Regions from separate parts of the Thermostichus sp. MS-CIW-36 genome, predicted to be linked through region 2. Evidence: riboswitches for the same ligand, from Rfam matches in the RefSeq annotation. Region 2 holds a riboswitch; each other region holds the start of a gene.
The links. A riboswitch is a leader RNA that binds a small molecule or an ion and turns the genes downstream of it on or off. The one in region 2 is predicted to bind cobalamin.
Positions count from the first base shown of each region.

Region 1: linked by a shared signal. The riboswitch ahead of ACVWVQ_RS10875 (TonB-dependent receptor plug domain-containing protein) and the one ahead of ACVWVQ_RS01410 (sirohydrochlorin chelatase) in region 2 are both predicted to bind cobalamin.
Region 3: linked by a shared signal. The riboswitch ahead of metE (5-methyltetrahydropteroyltriglutamate--homocysteine S-methyltransferase) and the one ahead of ACVWVQ_RS01410 (sirohydrochlorin chelatase) in region 2 are both predicted to bind cobalamin.

Region 1 is NZ_JBSSBR010000025.1:34,458-41,406, reverse strand. Features, by position in the region: gene ACVWVQ_RS10880 (hypothetical protein) at 178-726, shown strand; cobalamin riboswitch at 1,347-1,499, shown strand; gene ACVWVQ_RS10875 (TonB-dependent receptor plug domain-containing protein) at 1,542-3,512, shown strand; gene ACVWVQ_RS10870 (DUF1636 domain-containing protein) at 3,641-4,048, shown strand; gene ACVWVQ_RS10865 ((2Fe-2S) ferredoxin domain-containing protein) at 4,060-4,929, shown strand; gene ACVWVQ_RS10860 (hypothetical protein) at 4,981-5,574, shown strand; gene ACVWVQ_RS10855 (ArsA family ATPase) at 5,679-6,949, shown strand, end outside.
Region 2 is NZ_JBSSBR010000002.1:12,332-19,280, reverse strand. Features, by position in the region: gene hmpF (pilus motility taxis protein HmpF) at 1-139, opposite strand, end outside; gene trpC (indole-3-glycerol phosphate synthase TrpC) at 423-1,343, shown strand; gene ACVWVQ_RS01425 (DUF5340 domain-containing protein) at 1,409-1,648, shown strand; gene ACVWVQ_RS01420 (heavy-metal-associated domain-containing protein) at 1,713-1,907, shown strand; gene ACVWVQ_RS01415 (heavy metal translocating P-type ATPase) at 2,020-4,335, shown strand; cobalamin riboswitch at 4,463-4,598, shown strand; gene ACVWVQ_RS01410 (sirohydrochlorin chelatase) at 4,629-5,672, shown strand; gene ACVWVQ_RS01405 (hypothetical protein) at 5,770-6,663, shown strand; gene ACVWVQ_RS01400 (PAP/fibrillin family protein) at 6,672-6,949, opposite strand, start outside.
Region 3 is NZ_JBSSBR010000001.1:160,660-167,608, reverse strand. Features, by position in the region: gene ACVWVQ_RS00790 (ABC transporter permease) at 1-321, opposite strand, end outside; gene ACVWVQ_RS00785 (ABC transporter permease) at 318-1,319, opposite strand; gene ACVWVQ_RS00780 (ABC transporter substrate-binding protein) at 1,304-2,929, opposite strand; cobalamin riboswitch at 3,178-3,382, shown strand; gene metE (5-methyltetrahydropteroyltriglutamate--homocysteine S-methyltransferase) at 3,840-6,104, shown strand; gene ACVWVQ_RS00770 (cell division ATP-binding protein FtsE) at 6,282-6,949, opposite strand, start outside.

The sequences.
Region 1 (6,949 bases), on a different contig from region 2:
TGACTAGAGTCATGCTCCCGCTCTCAAGAGATCGGCTACTGTGAAGCGGACGGCTAGCCCGCCGAGACCAGGAATCGGGAGAAGGGGGTTGCTGTTGGGGGATGCGGGGAACTAGGGTGAAGCGGAACCGGCAGTCCTGCACCGTCGGATCCCTTGGTGTGTGTGAGGTTAAGCCCTATGGTTAGCCAGCCTTTGAACGCAGGTCTTGATCGTCCCAAAAGCCCTCGTCGCCACAGACAGCCTTCTGCTCTGAGCCGACCCCTCTCCGGTACAGTTCAGGCCAGCCGCACCCAGCCTTTGAATTTGAAGTTGAAATCAGCCCATCCTCGCAGCCAGCATCTTGCTTGGGCAGAACACCTAGCCTGGTGGAAGCAAATCTCCACAGGGATGGCTATCCTCTCCGGCGTTTCAGTGTTGAGCCTTTACAGTTGGACTGTGCATACCCAAAGCCGGTGGAGCCAGCGTTACCAGGTGTGGCAGCAGATGCAGCGCAACGAACGACAGTTTCTGCTGACTCAAGAATCCATTGCCAATTCTCTCCGGGAAATCGCCGACCGCTCCGAAATGGTGCCGCTGGTACCGGATCGGATGATCGAGGTGCCAATTGCCTCTCCCAGCCAAGTTGAGCCGGATCCAGCCCACCAGGCAACGGCTTTGCCAGAAAGAGCGCTCCGCGCCGCTCACGCGACCGAAAAAGCCCCTCTTTTCTATCCGGTTGGGTACTAATTCATACGGATCCCGCCCATGACGGCTAGGCCAGCGTCCCCATCTTGCTTTCCCAAAAGCTGTGGGTCTTGTGAAGTCTCAGCGTATCTGATACATTTACGCTGAACACTGCTGAACATCACTGTTCAACTATGCAGCGATAGCATTCTGTTTGTTTCCAAACAGAATGGCGGTATCCCGCAAAGCTTTGAGTAGAATACCCAAAGCGCAGTTTCCGTGTCGTCTTACTACCAATTTTCTGCTTTGCTTTGGCTACCATGTTGGCAGACTCGAAAGTAAACAGAAAGATCAACTGGTAGTAATCCGTACTGAACATATTATACATTATTTTCAGTATAGTTGAGCTTATTATTGACTAGAGTCATGCTCTGTTCTCTAAAAGGCTAAGGGATCCTTGGGCCTCAGGATCTGGAATAGTAGTGGGCTACTCTTTAACTGCTTACAAAGCAAAGAAGAAGTCTGGCCCAGGTTTTCTAAGTTGGTGGGATGTGGCCCATCCAAAGCCCTGGGATTGCCGTTGGGATCCCGTTCACCCCTGGGGATGACATCCCCCCTGGCAGGATAGGAACTCCAGAGCAGGGGATGTATGATGCCTAGCACGGCTTTTTCGGAGCAATCGCAGAGAAAGCTGTACCGACAGGTTGTCCTGGGGATCAGCCAGGGCATGTAAAGGGGAAAGTCCGGTGCAAATCCGGCGCTGTGCCGCAACTGTGATGGGCTTGGGCTAGACCCATGCCCTCAGTCAGGATGCCCGCCTGCGGTTCTGGCTCGTCTTTCTTCCGCGTCGCACGGAATCAGGAGCTTCAAGAAAGAAAATGAATCCCATTCTAGGTCTCAGCCTGGCGCTGGGGGGCTTTGTTTTGGGGATCCCAGCGTGGGCGCAGCCGGCGGCCTCTTCACCTTCAGCTCAAGAGGTGTTGGAAACCGGTGTTAGCGCCGAGATTTTAAATCAACCCGTCACCACACCTTTTCGCCGTCCTGGTTTGCTGCGGGATTCTTCCCGCCCGGTTTACGTCATTACCCGCCAGCAAATTCGAGAGCAAGGGGCAAGAACGGTTCAGGAGGCCCTGCGCTACCTGCCCGGGATCCTCAGCGACGGCACGGCAGGAACCCAGTTGGGAGCCCTTAGCTCCCAGTTTATGCGGGGAGGACGAACGGCCCAGGTGTTGGTGCTCTTGGATGGCCGCCCCATTAACGACCTGGGCTTTTTTGGCGGGTTCGATCTGTCTCAGATCACTACAGATGTGGTCGAGCGTATTGAGATCTCTCCAGGTGGGGGCTCCACTTTGTACGGATCCGACGCTGTTGGCGGGGTCATCAACATCGTGACGCTGGATCCAAAGCCGGGATCCGAGACCGTGCTGGAAGCGGCTATCGGCAGCTACGGCCTCAACGAGCAAGGGATCCAGAACCGCGGCCAAGCGCAGGATCTGGGCTGGGTGGTCAGCTATCGCCGTCTGCAGAGCAACAACGACTTTCCCTTTGAAATTAGGCGTTTGGGCAAAGCAGGCAGGCGGGAAAACTCGGCGGTGGAGTACCACAACCTACAAGCCAAACTCACCTGGCAACTGGCAGAAGGCCAGGTCCTAACCGGAAATGCCCTTTATCTCAATAAAGCGTTTCAGGTGCCTGGCAGCACCGAGTTTCCCTCCCCCGATGCAGTGCAAAACACCAACGACCTGCTGTTAGATCTCAGTTGGCTGTGGGATCAAGAGAGGGGATCCCTGCAAGCCAGGGTATTTTTTGACGACCTCAACTATCGCTTCAGCGCCCCACAAAGCCAGGGATCCCGGGATGAGATCCTGCGAACGGGGTGGGGATCCCAACTGCAATACACCTGGAAGGCTGCTGAAAACCTGGAGCTTACTCTAGGAGCGGATTACCGATCCATTTCAGCTCGCAACACCACCTTCTCCTTTGCCAGGGGATCCACCAATGTCAACTACGACAATACCGTGAACCAAGGGGCCCTCTTTGCCCGCCTGGATTACAAGCCACAGCCCAACTTTTATCTCAACTTAGGTGTTCGCCAAGATTCGAGCAATCTGGTCAACGGTTCGGCCACCTCTCCTGCCGCAGGGATCCGCTGGGTTTTGGCAGAAGGCACCACCCTGAGGGCCAATTATGCCGGCAGCTTTCGCACCCCCTTGATCTCAAACTTATTCTTTCGTTTGCGGGGCTTTTTTGAGGTAGATGGGAACCCCAATTTGCGCCCGGAGCGGGGAGAGAGTTTTGACATTGGCCTGGATCAGGCTCTGGGAGATTTTGGCCTACTGCGCTTGACCTTTGCCCATAACCGCATCCGCGATGGCATTACCTTTGTCAGCACCGGCCCGCGCAGGGGAACCTACGAAAACATTGAGCTCGTGGAATACACGGGCTTGGAAGCAGCCCTGGATTTGCGATTGGGGGAAAACTGGACTCTTTTTGCCAACTACACCCTGAACGATCCCATCATCCGCTCGGCGCTGGATCCCAAAGAGGTTGGCAAACAGCTAGCCTTCGTGGGAGCAGACAGCTTCAACCTGGGCCTGAGCTACCGCGATGCAGAGGATCGGTATGCCTCAGTTTTCCTGCATCACATTGGCACTTTCTTTACCAACAACGCCAATACCCAATCTCTGCCCGGCTACACCAACCTGGCTCTGCGGGGAGGGATCCCAGTAGCAGAAAATCTCGCTCTCGAGGTGGGAGTCGATAACCTGCTGGATGAGCAATATGAGGTTTTCCCCGGCTACCCCGGAGTGGGTCGCACCGTTCGGCTTAATTTAAGGGGCCAATTTTAGAGCGACTTGAGGCTGACTTTTAGCTGTCTAACTCACTGCTGAATCCTTGGCCAAGACATTGAGATCGTCTTTGCCTCTTCTCACACCCTTTGCTTGGACAGAAACCTATGACTATATCAAGGAGCACCATGTCTCGATCAACTTCCCAGTTGCCCATCCAAGCTGGCAGCGCTGCTCAGCAACCCAGCAGCCATTGTCTTTGGGTTTGTGTCACTTGCGGATCTCGGTGGGTTAACGGCCAAAAAGAAGGGATTAGCAAGGGAGAAATGCTGCTGTCTGCCCTGCAATCTCAAACCCTCAATCCTCAACTGACCCTGAAGCCGGTTGCCTGTATGAGCGGCTGCAGCCATGCTTGTGTCGTTGCGTTGGCAGCACCTCAAAAGATGACCTATGTTTTTGGAGATCTCGATCCAAAAGATGTGGATCTCATTCTGCAGACAGCAGAGCTCTACCTCACCAAGCCAGATGGGATCCTACCCTGGGCCGAGCGCCCTCTCAAAAAAGGGGTGATTGCTCGTATTCCACCACTGCACTGAGGAGCTTTCTCATGGCCACTTTTACCCCCTGGATAACCCCTCTCCATCAAACTTGGCAGGAAGTTTCTTTAACGGGTTGGACAACCCTTTATGAAGGGATCCCTGCCCACATCGACTGCTTGGGGCCGTTGCTCTACGAGCTGTTTCAAGAGCACTGGGCCGAGATCCAGGTGGGCCATGTGGCGGAAGGCGGGGTGCTGGAGCTGGCTTTTAAGAAACCTCCAGCTTTGTGCGTGCTCTACGATGGCTATCTAACCGTTGCCACCGAAACTTGGCACCTGCATTTGTGCCTGGAGGAGCACCAAGGCGGCCCCCATCGCAAGACCCCACCCGAGCTGCGCCGCAAAAGATTGGTTAGCCGTGCTGCTCTCTACCGGCGCCTCAATCCCCAAGGTCAGCCCCGCATGTGGGGGATCCAATTCTGGAATGGAGCAGAAGAGTCTTTGCTGCAGATTTTTCTGCCCAGCCCCTTTTTGGGGCCAGAGGAAGACTACCTGCCGGAAGGCAAAGCAGATTACCAAAAGCTTTCTCTTTACGAGCGCATCCGCGCCATCTATGTGCAGGGGAAAGAGCAGATCCCCTATGAGGATAACCCTCTTAAACGTCCCTACCTTGCTGTTTGTCGTTCCAGCCGTTGTTATCCTTCCCGCAACTACCAACCGGTTGTGGAAGCTCTGGAATCAGCTCTTCGAGAAGCCAACCTGGACGTACAGGTTATCACCTCAGGCTGCTTGGAAGTTTGCCAACAGGGGCCCGTGGTTTTTTACTCCGGAGATTGCACCTGGTACAAGCGGGTTACTCCCCAAGTAGCTCGGCAAATTGTTTTTGAGCATTTGCTTAATAGCTGTCCTCTGAAAGACCACCTTTTTCCAGGAGATTAAAGCATGATTGGCCTGCAATCGAGTGCTCAACCTATCCCCAGATCTTGCCGCTTGATCTCAGCCCCACTTTGGATACAAGCTGCTCAAGATTTGGCCCAAGGCTGGTTCTGGCCCAGCTTGTTTACCACCGTCGGCTGCCTCAGCAATATTGCTTATACATGTACCCTTCCCTTTGTAACTGTTGGTATTGTTGCGGGCACAACTTTAACCCGCCAAAGGGCAGCCATTAGTGCTTTGATGATTTGGCTGGCCAACCAAATCTTTGGCTACACCTGGCACAACTATCCCCGCACTCCCGATTCGTTTGCCTGGGGGTTGGTGCTGGGGATCGGCACGGTGGGGGTTGCTCTTGCTGCCAGCTATCGCCCTTTGTTTTTCCAGTCCAAGACCCTTCGACCAAGGCAACTGCTGCTGAACTATCTCTGGATCCCGGCCATGCTCATCTTGGGGTTTCTGGCTTTTGAAGGGCTGATTTTGGCCGCCGGCCTGGTTTTGGGGGGAACGGAGGGCCTGACCCTGCCCATTCTGGGCAAAATCTGGCTGCACAACTGGCTGTGGACAGGACTTTGGATCGGGATCCACGCGCTGCTGGTGTGGGATAGAGGACACCGCCGGCTGTGGCTGGGAGAGGGGAAACTTCGGTAAGCCGCTCCCGTACAAGCTCTTCCCATCCCGTCAGCGGTGCGGAGTACCTTTGCAGTGATCTAGAGCATCCCCAAGAGGGATCCAGGCCAAAATAGGGGCGACCTATGTGGGAGGGGATCCCTTTGCAACTCAGTCGCGTTAACAGTGAGGAGCATTCCTGCCATCCTCTGCTCTTGGCTTCCCAACGCCTCTTGCTGTTCAGCGGCAAGGGAGGAGTGGGCAAAACAACCTTGACCTGCGCGCTGGCTCGCCAACTGGCCCAGGTGGATCCCCAGCGCCGTCTGCTCCTGATGTCCACAGATCCCGCCCACTCGTTGGGGGACGTGCTGCAAATCTCGGTTACGGATGTGGCCCAACCCTTGCCGGATCGCCCCAATTTACAGGTGCGGGCTTTGCAGGCGGAGATTTTGCTGCGGTCTTTTCGGCAAACCTATGGGCCGGCCCTGGAGCTCATTGCCGAGCGGGGCAGTTGGTTTGGCCGAGAGGATCTGCTGCCGATCTGGGATTTAGCCTGGCCGGGGGTGGATGAGCTGATGGCCATTCTGGAGGTCAACCGGCTGCTGGCGAGGGAGGAGGTGGATACGGTCATCCTGGATACGGCCCCCACCGGGCACACCCTGCGGCTGTTGGAGCTGCCCGACTTTTTGGATAATCTGCTGGCCGTGTTTGCCACCTTTCAGGCCAAGCACCGGGAAATCGCCCAAGCCCTGACAGGCACCTATCGACCGGATGAGGCGGATGCATTTTTAGCCCAGTTGCAGAGGGAACTGGAGGGGGGCAAAGCCCGCTTGACCACTCCGGAGAGCACTTCTGCTTGGCTGGTGATGATCCCGGAGCAGTTGAGCGTGGCGGAAACCCGCCGCTTTTGTCAGCAACTGCAAAGCCGCCGCGTGCCCATCGGCGGCCTTCTGGTCAATCAGGTGCTGTTTCTAGGAGAAAATACCAGTCAATCCTCACTGCCCACCGCTCTCCCCTCTTCCCTCTACTTGGCGCGGCAGCAAGAACAGGGGCGCGTGCTCAAAGCCCTGCAGGAGGAGCTGCCCGGATATCCTATCTGGATCTGTCCCTATCAACTGCAGGAGCCAATTGGGTTAGCAGCCCTAGATGGGCTGGTGCAGCAGCTTCGCCCCTTGCAAGAGGTGCTGCTGCAGTTGGAAGGGATCCCAGAGCAAAAAGCAGAGAGCCAAGAGAAGAGAAAGTCTCTCTTCTCCACCCTCTTCCCTTCCTTCAGGGGGATCCCGTCCCTACCGGATTTTTTGACCCAAGGGATCCGACTGGTGTTGGTGGGGGGCAAAGGGGGTGTGGGCAAGACGACGGTGGCCGGGGCCCTGGCTTGGAACTTGGCCAAGCGCCATCCCGACAAGCAGCTGTTGCT
Region 2 (6,949 bases):
CCTGGGCAATGCGGCCTTCCAGGGTAATCGATTCTTCGTTCACGGCCACCCAGGTATTGTCCTGCTGCTGCTTGGCCAGCAATTGTAGAGACGACTTAGCAAACCCAATCGGCTTGGATAGCTCTGCCAGGTACAGCACGCCTGAACTCCTTCAAAACAGCATGGACAACGCCAATCCCAAACCCTAACCCCACCGAGCCCTCGCCCCTGGCTGGGGAACAATGAACGGCTGCCGGAGTAGGGCTCCCCAAGGCGCAAAAGATGGCATCAGACTCTATACCTTACCGCTCTAGACTCAACCATAGGCTAAAAAAAGCACCTTCGCCAGATGAGTTTTGGGGATGTCCGGGGTAGCTATTCAAACCGGTGGCGGAGCACTAAGGTAGTCTAGGGTGTGGTGTAGGGTTCTGCTCAGGGTTTGTATGGAGCTGCAAGGTGAGCCGCTTTCTATTCGTCGGCGTTCTCCTGCCCCGCCGGTGGTCGTAGCCTCTCAGGTGTACCAGACAACAGCGCCGGAAGCCAAGCCGCGCCACATCTTGGAAGAGATCGTCTGGCATAAAGAGCAGGAGGTGGAGCGGCAACGGGAGCAGCTTCCCCTCAAGGAATTGCAACGGCAACTGGATCAAGCCCCGCCGGTGCGGGATTTTGTGGCGGCCCTCACCCAGTCGCCTCACCCTATCTCTGTGATTGCCGAGGTCAAAAAAGCCTCTCCCAGCCGCGGCGTTCTCCGGGATCCCTTTGACCCGGTGGCCATTGCCCAGAGCTATGAGGCCGGTGGGGCCAGTTGTCTCTCGGTGCTGACGGATGAGCGGTTCTTTCAGGGCAGTGGCGAGTATCTGCGGCAGATCCGTCAAGCGGCAGGGATCCCCATCCTGTGCAAGGAGTTCATTCTCTACCCCTACCAAATCCTCTGGGCCCGCGCCTTGGGGGCGGATGCGGTGCTCTTGATTGCCGCCATTCTCTCCGATGCGGATTTGGGCTACTTTCTCAAGCTGATTCGGCAATTGGGCATGGCGGCTCTGCTGGAGGTGCACACCTCCCAAGAGTTGCAGCGGGTGCTGCGTTTGCCCCAACTGCAAGAGTCCAGAGGGCAGGTGCTCATTGGCATCAACAATCGCGATCTGAGAACCTTTACGGTGGACTTGAACACAACGCGCGACCTGTTGGCCGCCCACTCGGATCTCCTCGGCGAGCTGCCCATTGTCAGCGAGTCCGGCATCCATACCCCTGCCGATTTGCAGCAGTTGCGGGCCTGGGGGGTGCGCTCTGTGCTCGTGGGGGAAGCTCTGGTGAGACAGCCGGATCCCGGCCAAGCTGTGCGCCACCTGTTGTCATCTCAGTGAATGAGAACCCTCCATCATATGGATCTCTGTTAAGAACAATGGATCTCTAAGGATTGCTCAGACCGATGAAACGTATTCCTGTGCCGGCTCACATCCACTACGAATTTCTGCTGCGGGTATTGGAGCGGCAAACCTTTCCGGCAGTGGAAGAACAGGATTTCGGCAACCGAGCCCGCACGCAAGAGCTGATCAACTCTCTGCGCAAAGCCCTCACCCAACAGGTGCAACTGGAAGAAGACTGGCGACAGCGGGGCTATCAGGTGGACTACCGCTGGAATATGGACGAGCCTCAGACTCCCCCTTGACCTTCCAGTCCACTGTAAGGTTTAGCATCCTTTCAGTGGCATTGGGTTGGGGAGGTTTCCCAAGATGCAGGTTGTTTTGACAGTGCCCAAGCTGGCCTGTGCGGCTTGCGTGGACACCATTGCGCAAGCGGTGCGGCAACTGGATCCCCAGGCCCAGGTGGAAGGGGATCCCAAAACCAAACAGGTGCGGATTACTTCTGGGCGGTCTGTGGGCGATTTGCGGCAGGCCCTCACCCAGGTGGGATATCCCCCGGCCTAGTCAATTTTGGGCCGGGAACGGTCGGGCGTCTGTTTTGAATTTCTGTACAGATGGCTGCCTTCGCCCTGCCCAGGGTGGAGAGTAGCTGTCGTTTCATCAACAAGGTGTTGCCATGTCTGCCCATAAAGGGTCATCGGGTGCACTATCGGCCTCTGCGCCTTCTCCTGAGGGCACTTGGCAGTTGGCCCTGCAAGGGATGAGCTGTGCCTCCTGCGCCCGCAGCATCGAACAGGCCCTCACTCAGGTGCAGGGAGTATCCTCCGGATCCGTGAATTTTGCCAGTGAGCAGGCCACCGTCAAAGGGGATCCCCGGCTGGTGGATCCGCAGGCGTTGATTCGGGCGGTGGAGCGGGTGGGGTATCGGGCGCGCCTCATCCAAGAGGATTGGCAACTGGACGATCCGACAGACCCAGAGCGGATCGCCCAACGGGCCGCAGAACGGGAATTGAAGCTCAAGGTGGCGATGGGGGTGGGCATCAGCACGGTGCTGGTGATCGGATCCCTGCCGATGATGCTGGGAATGGAAATCCCGGGCTTTCCCATGTGGCTGCACAATCCTGGGTTGCAGTTGCTGCTGACGGCTCCGGTGCAGTTTTGGGTGGGCAGGCATTTTTACCGGGGAGCCTGGGCTGCTTGGCAACGGCGTTCAGCGGATATGAACACGCTGGTGGCCTTGGGGACGAGCGCGGCTTTTTTCTATTCTGTTTTCCCAACGGTTTTCCCCGACTATTTTCACCGGCAAGGACTGCACCCGGATGTCTATTATGAGGTGTCGGCGGTGGTCACCACCCTGATTCTGGTGGGCAAGTGGATGGAGCAACGGGCTAAGGGGCAAACCTCCGAAGCCATTCGCAAGCTGATCGGGCTGCAACCGAAAACGGCAAGGGTAATTCGCCATGGGGTGGAGCAGGATATTCCGATTCGGGAAGTGCAGGTGGGGGATCGGATCCGAGTGCGCCCCGGAGAGAAGGTGCCGGTGGATGGGGTCATTCTAGAGGGATCCTCCAGCCTCGACGAGTCCATGGTGACCGGCGAGAGCCTGCCTGTACTCAAGTCGGCGGGGGATGAGGTGATTGGGGCAACGCTGAATCAGACGGGCAGCTTTGTGATGGAGGCGCGGCGGGTGGGCAAAGACACGGTTCTGGCCCAGATCGTGCGCCTGGTGCAGGAAGCCCAGGGATCCAAAGCTCCGATTCAACAGTTGGCGGATCGGGTCACCTCCTGGTTTGTGCCGGCGGTGATTGGGGTGGCAGTTCTAACTTTTGTGCTCTGGTGGGTGCTGGCCGATAACCTGACGCTGGCCTTGGTGAACACGATTGGGGTGCTGATCATCGCCTGCCCTTGTGCGCTGGGGTTGGCAACCCCCACCTCGATCCTGGTGGCCACGGGACGAGGGGCAGAATTGGGGATCCTGGTGAAAAGTGCCGACAGCCTGGAATTGGCCCACCACTTGCGCACGGTGGTCTTGGACAAAACCGGCACCCTGACCGAAGGTCGCCCTACCGTCACCGATATTTGGGCCCACGGCTCCTCTCCCCTGGCGGTGTTGCGCCTGGCAGCGGCGGTGGAGCGGCACTCGGAACATCCTTTGGCCCAGGCGGTGGTGCAGAAAGCCGAAGCGGAAAAAATTGCCATCCCTCCTGCCCAGCATTTTCAGGCAAGGATAGGCAGTGGGGCAGAAGCCTGGGTGGAAGACCAGTGGATCCGCATCGGTCGGCTGAGCTGGCTACAGGAGATGGGGATCCCCTGGGATCCCTCTTGGTCAGAGCGGGTTCAGAATTGGGAAAGCCAGGGCAAAACGGTGATCGGCGTAGCCCAATCCCAGAGCCTGGTGGGGCTGTTGGCCATTGCCGATCCGCTCAAACCCACCTCTCCTGAGGCAGTGCAACACCTGCAACAGATGGGTCTAGAGGTGATCCTGCTAACCGGGGATAACCCCACCACGGCCCAAGCGGTTGCTCGGCAAGCAGGCATTCAGCGGGTAATTGCCCAAGTCCGTCCGGATCAGAAGGCAGCTTACATACGCAGCCTAAGACAACCGCGACGGCGGGTGGCGATGGTGGGAGATGGCATTAACGATGCTCCGGCTCTGGCAGAAGCCGATGTGGGGATCGCCATTGGTACAGGTACGGATGTGGCGATGGCCGCCAGCGATATTACCCTCATGTCGGGAGATCTGCGCGGAGTCGCCACTGCCATTCAACTCAGCCGGGCCACCCTCAACAACATCCGCCAGAACCTCTTCTTCGCCTTTATCTACAATACGCTGGGGATCCCGATTGCCGCTGGGGCGCTCTATCCCTTTACAGGCTGGCTGCTCAACCCCATGCTGGCCGGGGCGGCAATGGCCCTGAGTTCCATTTCGGTGGTCGCCAATGCCCTGCGCCTGCGACACTTTCAGCCCCCCAGACCAGCGGGCCGGCGTTAGGCCCTCTCCCAGGGGCAAGGGGGATTAGCGCGGCAACAGTTTTGCTGCCCTTTGAGCATGAGTCTGCCGTACCGCTCATGCCTCAGGGCTATCTTCTGGCAGACAAGGACATCCCCCCCGGGAGCTTGGTGAACGACAAGCGGCAAGCTAACCTAAAAGGCTCAGGCAGACTGGGGAAAGCGCGGTGCAAGTCCGCCACTGTGACGCAACTGTGATGGGATCCCTCCCTCAGCCAGAACACCCACCTGCCGTTGTCCTGTACCCCTTGCGATTCACAAGGAACGGAGTTTTTTGTGTTGAATACCCTCAGTGTTTCCCCTCCCCTTTCGGTTGGGCAGCTCGCTTCTCCTTCATTGCCCCTATTGCTTATCGGCCACGGATCCCGCGACCCCCAAGGGCAGCAAGCCTTTCTGGAGCTAGCCCAGGCTTACCAAGCTCTCACCCCCCATCGACCGGTGATCCCCTGCTTTCTGGAGCTGACCCAGCCAACCATTGCCCAGGGGGTAGAGCAGTGCTTGGCCCAAGGGTGGCAGGAGATCGTGGCCCTGCCGCTGTTGCTGTTTGGGGCCCGCCACAACAAGTTCGATGTGACGATGGAACTGGATCGCCTGCAGGCCCTCTATCCCCAGTTGCGCATTCATTACGGTGGGCCGCTGGGGATCCGCATCGAGATCCTGCAACTGCTGCGAGACCGATTGGCTGCTCTGATAGCTGCCCAACCGCGGCGGATCCCAGAGGCAGAAACCGTGCTCCTATTTGTGGGTCGCGGCTCCAGCGATCCTGAGGCCAATGCCGAAGCCTGTAAACTGGCTCGGCTGCTTTGGGAAGGATCCGGGTTTGCCGCTGTGGAGACCTGCTTTATCGGCATTACCCATCCCCGCCTGCCTGTGGGGTTGGAGCGGGCCTCGTCCTGGCATCCGCGTCGGGTGATCGTGCTGCCCTACTTTCTGTTTACGGGGGTGTTGGTGAAAAAAATCGAGGCGGCAGTGGAACAACAACGACAACGACAGCCGGAAATCGACTGGCTGATGCTGCCGGAATTGGGCCTTGTGGACACGGTGCTGCACAGCCTGCAGCAACTGGAGCAGGAAGCCCTGCAGGGCCAAACCCCGATGAACTGCCACCTGTGCAAGTTTCGCCTGGCCGTGAGCGCAGAGGTTGGAGCTGGATCCAGCCATCACCACCCTCACGAGCCTCATGACCACCATCACGGGCACGGATCCCATCACCACCCTCATTCTCACCATCACCCTCAGCACGGCCACACCCACGCAGCGGCTGGGGATCCCTGGGCCCAATTAGAGGGCTACCACCAACGGGCATGGCAGGTGCCCTAAGAGGGAAACAGAGGCTGCTGGCGGGATAAACTGAGTGCAGACAGGCCATTTTTGAACCTGGTTTTCCCGCTCTAGCGGTTGTGATGACGAAAAAACGATGATGCTCTCCCGCTCCTCTTGGGTTTCAGGTGCCGCTGCCGCGGGGAGCGGGATCTTTGTTTTCGCCCTGGTGGTGGGGCTGCTGGATCAGATCCTGCCCACCCTGCCCAAGGTTTCCCTCTCCCTGGCCGGGATCCCTGGGATCCTGGCTGGAATTGGGTCTGCCTATGGGGTTTGGCGGGTGGTTCAGATGGGTCTGCAGTCGGGCTCCTGGACTGATTTTCGGGCCTCGCTGGTAGCGGCTCTGTCTCCCTTTGATCCCGCCGATTATGGCGGCAACCCTCGGCAACCCGAGGAGGATTCTCTCCCTTTGCAGTCGGTTGACGAGGATCCTCAAACCCAGATCCGCGATCGACAAATTCTTGATCAAGCTGAGCAGCAGACGGAAACTGAAACCGAAGTAAGCGAACACACTCAAGTAAGACTGCAGGGCGAGCAGCACCAGGATCAAGCTTCGCAGGCCAAGGCCCAACAGTTGCAGCCCCTACAAGAATTGTCATCACCTTCTTCCCCAAGCCCTGAGTCGGCAAAACCCACACCAGAGCCAGAGCTCAACCAAAAACTTCGCCAACTCCAGATGCAGGTCGCCACTCTGAAAATAGAACTGGAACTCCAAGAAATCCAACTGCAGCAGTTGGAGGTGAGGCGGACTCGGCTTCAGCAGCAGAAGCAGAAACTCAAGCACGTTCTGCGTCGCACGGCGTCCGAAAATCAAAGGCTGCGCTTCTTACAGGAGCAAAAAGCCCGGCAACTGGAGCAAACTCAGCAAGAGCTGCAAGCTTTGCGGGAGTCCTACCGCGCCTTGCAAGTTCTCCAGGAAATAGGCTTCACCCTAACCCAAAACCTATCTCACAAAATAGCCGAAACGGAACCCTCTAAGCCCTCCGGCTAGCCGAAGTCTCAACTCACCCGTTTCAGGACAAATACACTCCCCTCGCTGCCCCGACCCAGCCGCAAGTCTTCATCCAAATAGGTGATATCCAGCCAGCCCGTTGGCTCGCGGCGGCGGATATCGATTTGAATAGCCGGGATCCGCTCCGGAGCCCGCTCGAGCAAATAGAGAAAACTCTCGATCTCGTAGCTCATCAAAGCTTGGGATCCGAGCACCAATCGCTCGAAAATCACCCTCACCCGGCGCTCAGATTCGGGGTAAAAGCGCGCTGATACAGCCAAGACTC
Region 3 (6,949 bases), on a different contig from region 2:
GCTGACGGCGGCAGCCAGCATGCCTACCCACAGACTAAGAGACATCCCGTGCAAGGATCGGGCCAGCATATCCCGCCCCAGCCAGTCGGTGCCGAAGGGATGGGCCAGGGAAGGAGGCTGATTCCGCTGAGTTAGGTTCGGGCTCAGTCCGGTATCGCCGATAAGCCCAGCGCTGCAGAGGATAGACACCAAAAAAAAAGCACACAGTCCAATTGCCCACAGAGTCTGCCGCCTGCGCTCTCCTTTAACAGAGGACTCTGAGAATTTCATCCCCCCATCGGCATCAGCAGCAGCAACACGAGGCGATGCAAAAGGGATCATCCTATCCTCCCGCCAAGGCGAATGCGTGGATCGACAATCTGGTAGGACAGGTCAGCTAGGGTATTGCCGGCATAGACAAACAAGGCGCTGAAAAACACAATGCCCACCAACAGAGGCACATCACTGCGCAAAGCTGCCTGTACCGTTGCTTGTCCCAGTCCTGGATAAGCAAACACCTGTTCCACTAACACTGAGCCACCAAACAGTTCCCCAAAGGAGGCAAATTGCAGCGTCAGCGCAGGCAGCAAGATATTCCGCAAGCCGTGGTACCACAGGATCCCAGCCAGGCTTTCCCCCTGGGCACGAGCAAACAGCACATAGTTGCTGTGCAACACGTCAATGAGCTTCTGACGAGTGTGCAAGGTGATGTTGGCAACGCCGATGAAAGTTAGGGTGAAAGCAGGCAAGAGCAAGTGGTGTAAGCGCTGCCAAAAAGTCACCTCCTCCGCCAACGCGCCAGGTGGCGCGGCGCAACAGATAGGTGTTAGACCCAGCTCTACCGAAAACGCGATCAAGAGTAGCAGCGCCACCCAGAAAGGGGGAGAAGAGGCGAGGGTGTAGGCGTAAAGACGAATACCGCGGTCAACCCAAGTGCCCTGAAACGCTGCGGCCAAAACCCCCAACCCCACTCCCAGGAAACCGGAAAGCAGCCAGGCAATTGCCAGTAAGGGCAGCGATAGCTCAAACCGCTGTTGAATGACCTGCACCACTGGCTGATTGAACACCATTGAGGTGCCCCAGTTGCCTTGAACCATCTGCCCAAGCCAGTTCCCAAAGCGAAGCAGCATGGGCTGATCCAGCCCCCAACGCTGGGCAATCAGGTCTCGTTGGGCTGGGCTGATCTGCAGCATGTCGGCCCCTACATAGGCTTGTACGGGATCAACAGGGGAGAAGCTGAGCAGGGCAAACGTCAGGACTGCCACAGCCGCCAGCAGCAACCCCAGCCGAGTCAGCTTATAAGCCAGAAACAGCAGAACTGACCTCAGTTGCACGTCCATTTCCAACGGGTGATGTTGGCTGTGATTGGCCAACCATGGCCATGAGGCTGTACCTGCGGCTGGCCTATATCCAAACACTCGTGGACAAAGTAGGTATGATCCAGGTTCACCAACCAAGCCCAGGCTGCATCTCCTTTGGCAGTAAAGCCTTGCTTTCCATCCCACTGGGCTGCCCGCCAGAAGGGGATAGCTTCAGCTTCAGAGGGGGCCTCCATAGCCAGATCCAGCATTCGATCCACAAACGGGTTGGCATAGTAGCCGGCATTGAAAAATCCCCCCTGGGCCGCTTTGCTGTGGTAGAGGTTGTACACCTCAGTTGGGTCATGGCTGCCCCAGCCAAACAGCACCACGTTGCTGTGCATGAGCGGAGTGATGTCATCCCAACTTTTGCCCTCGACATTGACTCGGATGCCCACAGGCCGCAGCATTTCTGCAACAGCTAGGGCCAGGGCTTGGCGAATACTGTCGTTGGCCGGGTAGAGCACGGTGAACTCAGCCCGCAGCCCGTTTTTTTCCACTACCCCATCCCCATCTTTATCGCTCCAGCCTCCCTCAGCTAGAATCTGACGGGCCAGGTCTGGATTGTTGTCCTCAATCTTGGCGGTCGGCTCTTCCCAGGGCAAACCGCTGACTGGGCCATAGGCAGGGGATCCGTAGCCTTCTAGGACTCCATCCACCAGCGCCTGTCGGTCAATGGCGAAGTTGACCGCCTTGCGAATCGCCAAGTCAGAAGTCACATCGTTGCCGATGGGGTATCCCTTTGGGGTTGTCGCACCGGTTTTAGGGGGAAAGGGGAACATCAGCCCTCGGTTATCCACACTGGGAATGGCGTGAAGCTTCATGCCCTTAACAGTTTGCTTAGCCAAAGACTGAGGCACGCTAACCACGTGTACCTGTCCGGCTCGGGCTGCTGCAAAGGCTGCATCCTCCTCCAGGAAAAGGAAAACCAGCCGCCGAATGCCAGGAGTCTGGCCGTAATATAAGGGATTTGCCTCCACAATCAGTTGTTGCCCCTCATCCCACTGCACCAGTCGGTAGGGGCCAGAGCCAATGGGTTTGCGAGCATAATCAGGCCCGTGGGCATGTTGAGGCACGATACCCAAGGTGATGAGGCGGTTGACAAAAGTACTTTGGGGTTTTTGCAGCCGCAGCTCCACCGTATGAGTGTCGATAGCTACTGCTTCCTTTAGGGCGGTTAGGTCGACCAGACCACCACTCCGAGCTGCTTGGTTAAAGGTGTAAGCCACGTCCGCTGCTGTGACAGGTTTTCCATCGGAGAAGACTGCATCCTTTCGTAGGGTTACCGTCCAGGTTAGGCCATCTTGGCTGACAGTGTAGCCAGTCGCCAGGTCGTTTACAATCTCAAGGTTCTCGTCCCGCCGCAGCAGAGTGCTTTGGAACAAAGGCGAACCGTAACGTCCCCAGCCCAGGGTGGGATCAAATCCTTCTTCCCTTTCCCCTCCAATGGCCAGCACGATTTGATCGCTGGATCCTGCTAGCTTTGGATCGAAAGCTGTCCGCTCAGCAGCATTCTGAGCGCATCCAGCCCACATCTGGCTCAGCAAGAAGAGGCCCACAGACCACACAGTTACTTTTAAGCTTGATGCCATAGAAACCCCGATCTGTCGCTTTTTCAGCAAAGCAAAAAGGAGCAAACCCCCTTGCCTCCTGGACAAGACTTATGGCAGCTAAGCTACCACTGCCTTATCTTGAGAGCAATGCAGGGGGGGAGGATGCTTAGAGGGTTCCGATGACTTCCTGCAAGACCGCTGGGTGAAAGGTGAGGTCTGGTAGCTCCAAAGGCTGCTGGCTTGGTGATGATTGAAGCACTCTACTCCCGTCTCTGAACTCCGTGATACGATGTAGCTCAGCTATCGGTTCTGACGGGGATCAGCCGCCAGAGGAAACGGGGAAAGAGCAGTGAGAATCTGCCGCTGTCCCGCAGCTGTGATCCGGTTTAGGAGAAGTTCTGCAGCAAATCTCTAGAGTCATTCGCTGCCGATCCAGATCTTGTCCCCCAAAACCGTGTCAGTCAGAATGCCCGCCGATGGTTTTTCTAAACTTCACAACATCTGCGAGGTACAGATGGTAACTGTCTTGGCTTTAGCTCGTTTCTGCTTTCGTTATCCTGAGCATTTTCCCGGCGTTGCTCCCACAAGCTTTCGGTACTCCTCAGCAGTAGAAATAAGTCCAAGAACCCAAGCAAGACTCTGAGCAAGTTGGCCGGGAGAGAGTAAATTTTGGGTGCTGTTGCACCAAGATCTATCAAGATCTACAGCCCGCCTACGCGAAGGAAAGAGTGAGATGTCAGGCTTCCTGACTTCAATTGGTAGGCTGGCAAGTAGCCACTGCGATCGCTGGCTGCGTTGAGTATCTTTTTTGCGCAAAAGGCAGTGTTTTGTTGGGGTTCCAGAGGCAAGAGAGGAACAGCCGGTTTCTTCCTTGGCGGGCGGGATCCCAGTTGAGGGCGAATTGAACGCAGGAAAATTAGAAAACTCAGTATTTGGGATGGCACACAACATGACTGCACAAACCATGACATTGGGGTATGCCCGCATGGGCAAGCGCCGCGAGCTCAAAAAAGCTTTGGAAGGCTTTTGGAGTGGTGCCCTAGGGTCAGAGGCTCTGCTGGCTACCTTTTGGGATTTGGAGACTCAAGCCTGGCAGACTCAGCTACAAGCTGGGATTGATCACATTGCGGTAGGGGATCAGACTCTCTACGACCATGTACTGGACTGGGCCACCTGGCTGGGGCTGATCCCCTCTCGGTTCCGAGGTCTGTCGGGTTTAGACCGCTACTTTGCCATGGCGCGGGGGCGGGAGGGCCTGCCGGCTTTGGAAATGACCAAGTGGTTTGACACCAACTACCACTACTTGGTACCCGAAATTGAGCCGGAAGCCGATCCCAGTCCTAACTTTGGGGATTTTTTGGAAAGAGTTCGGCGGGCCCAAGGGATCCTAGGGGAGCGCACCAGCCCCGTTGTCCTCAGTCCAGTGACTTTGCTCTGCCTTAGCCAGCGATCTGGGGATCTGCGGGCGGACTTGGAAAAGCTCCTTCCTCTGTACCGGGATCTCCTCCAGGAGTTAAAACAGCTGGGGATCCCAGAAGTCCAGATTCACGATCCCATTTTGGTTACCAGCCAGGGAAGTGGCCTGCGGGAAGCTGTGGAAATGAGCTACCGCCAGTTGGCAACCGCCGGGATCCCTATCCACTTGGTCACCTACTTCGATGACCTGGGGGAGACTTACCCCTGGGTGGTGCAACTGCCGGTGGCCGGCATTAGCCTTGACTTTACCCGTGGCCACACCCTGGATCTGGTAAGAACCTATGGCTTTCCGGCTGACCAGATCCTAGGTGCTGGCGTAGTGGACGCTCGGAATGTCTGGAAGGTTCAGCCTGAGACCGTCTTGGCCAGCCTGCGGGAGCTGCAGGGGGTAGCTCCCAACCTACGAGTGCAGCCTTCCGCTTCGTTGCAATTTGTGCCCCACGACGCTGCTCTGGAAGCCCAGTTGCCGGAACCCCTCAGAAATGTCCTCAGCTTTGCCGAACAGAAGCTGGCCGAAGTAGCTCTCCTGGCGCGAGCCCTCAACGGCGAAGACACTGCTGCCCAGCAGGCGGAAATCCAGCAGCAATGGCAGAGCTTTGCGCAGTTTAGCCCCCCCAACCCCCAAGTGCGCCAGGCTTTGGCCAACCTCAAGCTCCAGGACTTCGAGCGATTCCTGCCCTACGAGCAGCGCCTAAGTCGGCAGGTTCAGCTACCACCTTTGCCCACCACCACCATTGGCTCCTTCCCCCAAACTCCAGAGGTGCGGCAGTGGCGAGCTAAGTACAAAAGAGGGGAGGTTTCGCAGGCGGAGTACGAAGCAGCCATTGACGCTGAGATTGCCAAGTGCATCCGCATTCAAGAAGAGATTGGCCTGGATGTGTTGGTGCATGGGGAATTTGAGCGCACCGACATGGTGGAGTACTTTGCCCAGAAGCTGGAAGGCTTTGCCTTCACTGAACACGGCTGGGTGCAGAGTTACGGCAGCCGCTGCGTGCGCCCTCCCATTCTCTACGGCGACGTGGTTCGCCCCCAACCCATGACAGTGCGGGAATTCCAAGTAGCCCAGTCCCACACCCAAAAGCCGGTGAAAGGCATGCTCACGGGGCCAGTGACTATGCTCAACTGGTCCTTTCCCCGTGTTGATATTCCCCGGCGGGAGCAGGCTTTGCAGATTGCCCTGGCCTTGAGAGCCGAAGTGGCAGATCTGGAAGCGGCTGGAGCGGTGATGGTGCAAGTGGATGAGCCGGCACTGCGGGAGGGGCTACCTCTGAAAAAAGAACGCTGGCCAGAATACCTCAGCTGGGCAGTGGATGCCTTTCGCCTAGCTACCGGCGGGGCCAAGCCGGAAACCCAGATTCACACCCACATGTGCTACTCAGAGTTTGGGGACATCATCGAGCACATTGAGCGGCTGGATGCCGACGTGCTTTCCATTGAAAACAGCCGCAGCAACAACAAAACCCTGCTGCAAATTGCCCAGGCTGGGTATCGTCACCAGGTGGGCAACGGCGTTTACGATGTCCACAGCCCTGCGGTGCCGAGCGTTGAGCAAATCCTGCAGCAGCTGCGCACAGGACTGGCCCACTTGCCTGTGGAGCAAACTTGGGTTAATCCCGATTGTGGCCTCAAGACCCGCCGCTGGGAGGAGGTGATCCCCGCACTGAAAAATATGGTGGCTGCCGCTCATCAGCTAGGGGAGGAGCTTCTGGAAACCCAACCTGAGGGTCTGCGCGAGTAAGGCCCACGACCCGCTGATGTAACTGGTCGGGCTGGCTTGACAAGTCGCCGCGGGCGGTGCCGCTGTTGTGCTGATGCGGCTGGCTTAGGGCCTACGGTCTGCTGATGCAACCGGCAAAGCTGCTCTCCGGGATCTCAAAAAGCTTGTGAAGAGCAAAGTAGGGATCCCGGTAGCCCCTCAGCGCAGATCATACAGGCGCCCTCCCTCCATGCGCACCACCCGGTGGCCGGCCCGCTCCACCAGATAGGGGTCATGGCTGGTCATGATGACGGTCACCCCAAAGGAATTGAGCCGCTCCAAAATCTGGAGAACCAAGAGGGAGTTTTCCGGATCTAGGTTTCCTGTTGGCTCGTCCGCCAGCAGCAGCACCGGCATGTTGACAATGGCACGGGCCAGGCTAAGGCGCTGCTGTTCCCCCCCCGAAAGCTCATGGGGAAAGTGATCTCGCTTTTCGGTCAGCCCCACCATCTTTAGGGTCGGCCCAATGCGACGGCGGATTTCTGCGGGGGACAGCCCTTGGGCGCGCAGCACGAAGGCCACATTTTCTGCCAGGGTGCGGTTGGCCAGAAGGCGATAATCTTGGAAAACCACCCCCAAGCGCCGCCGTAACATGGCCAGCGGACGCGGTGGGATGCGGTAGGGTCGCCGCCGCCCTTCAGAAGAAAAGAGACAGACTTGATCGACGATGACCGTGCCCTCGGTGGCCTGTTCCGCCCCGTAGAGTAGCCGCAGCAGGGTGGACTTGCCCGCCCCGGAGACCCCAGTTACGAACACAAACTCGCCGCGGCGCACCTCCAAGTTCACATCCTGAAAAATTAAGTTGCCGTTGGGAAAGACCTTGCTCA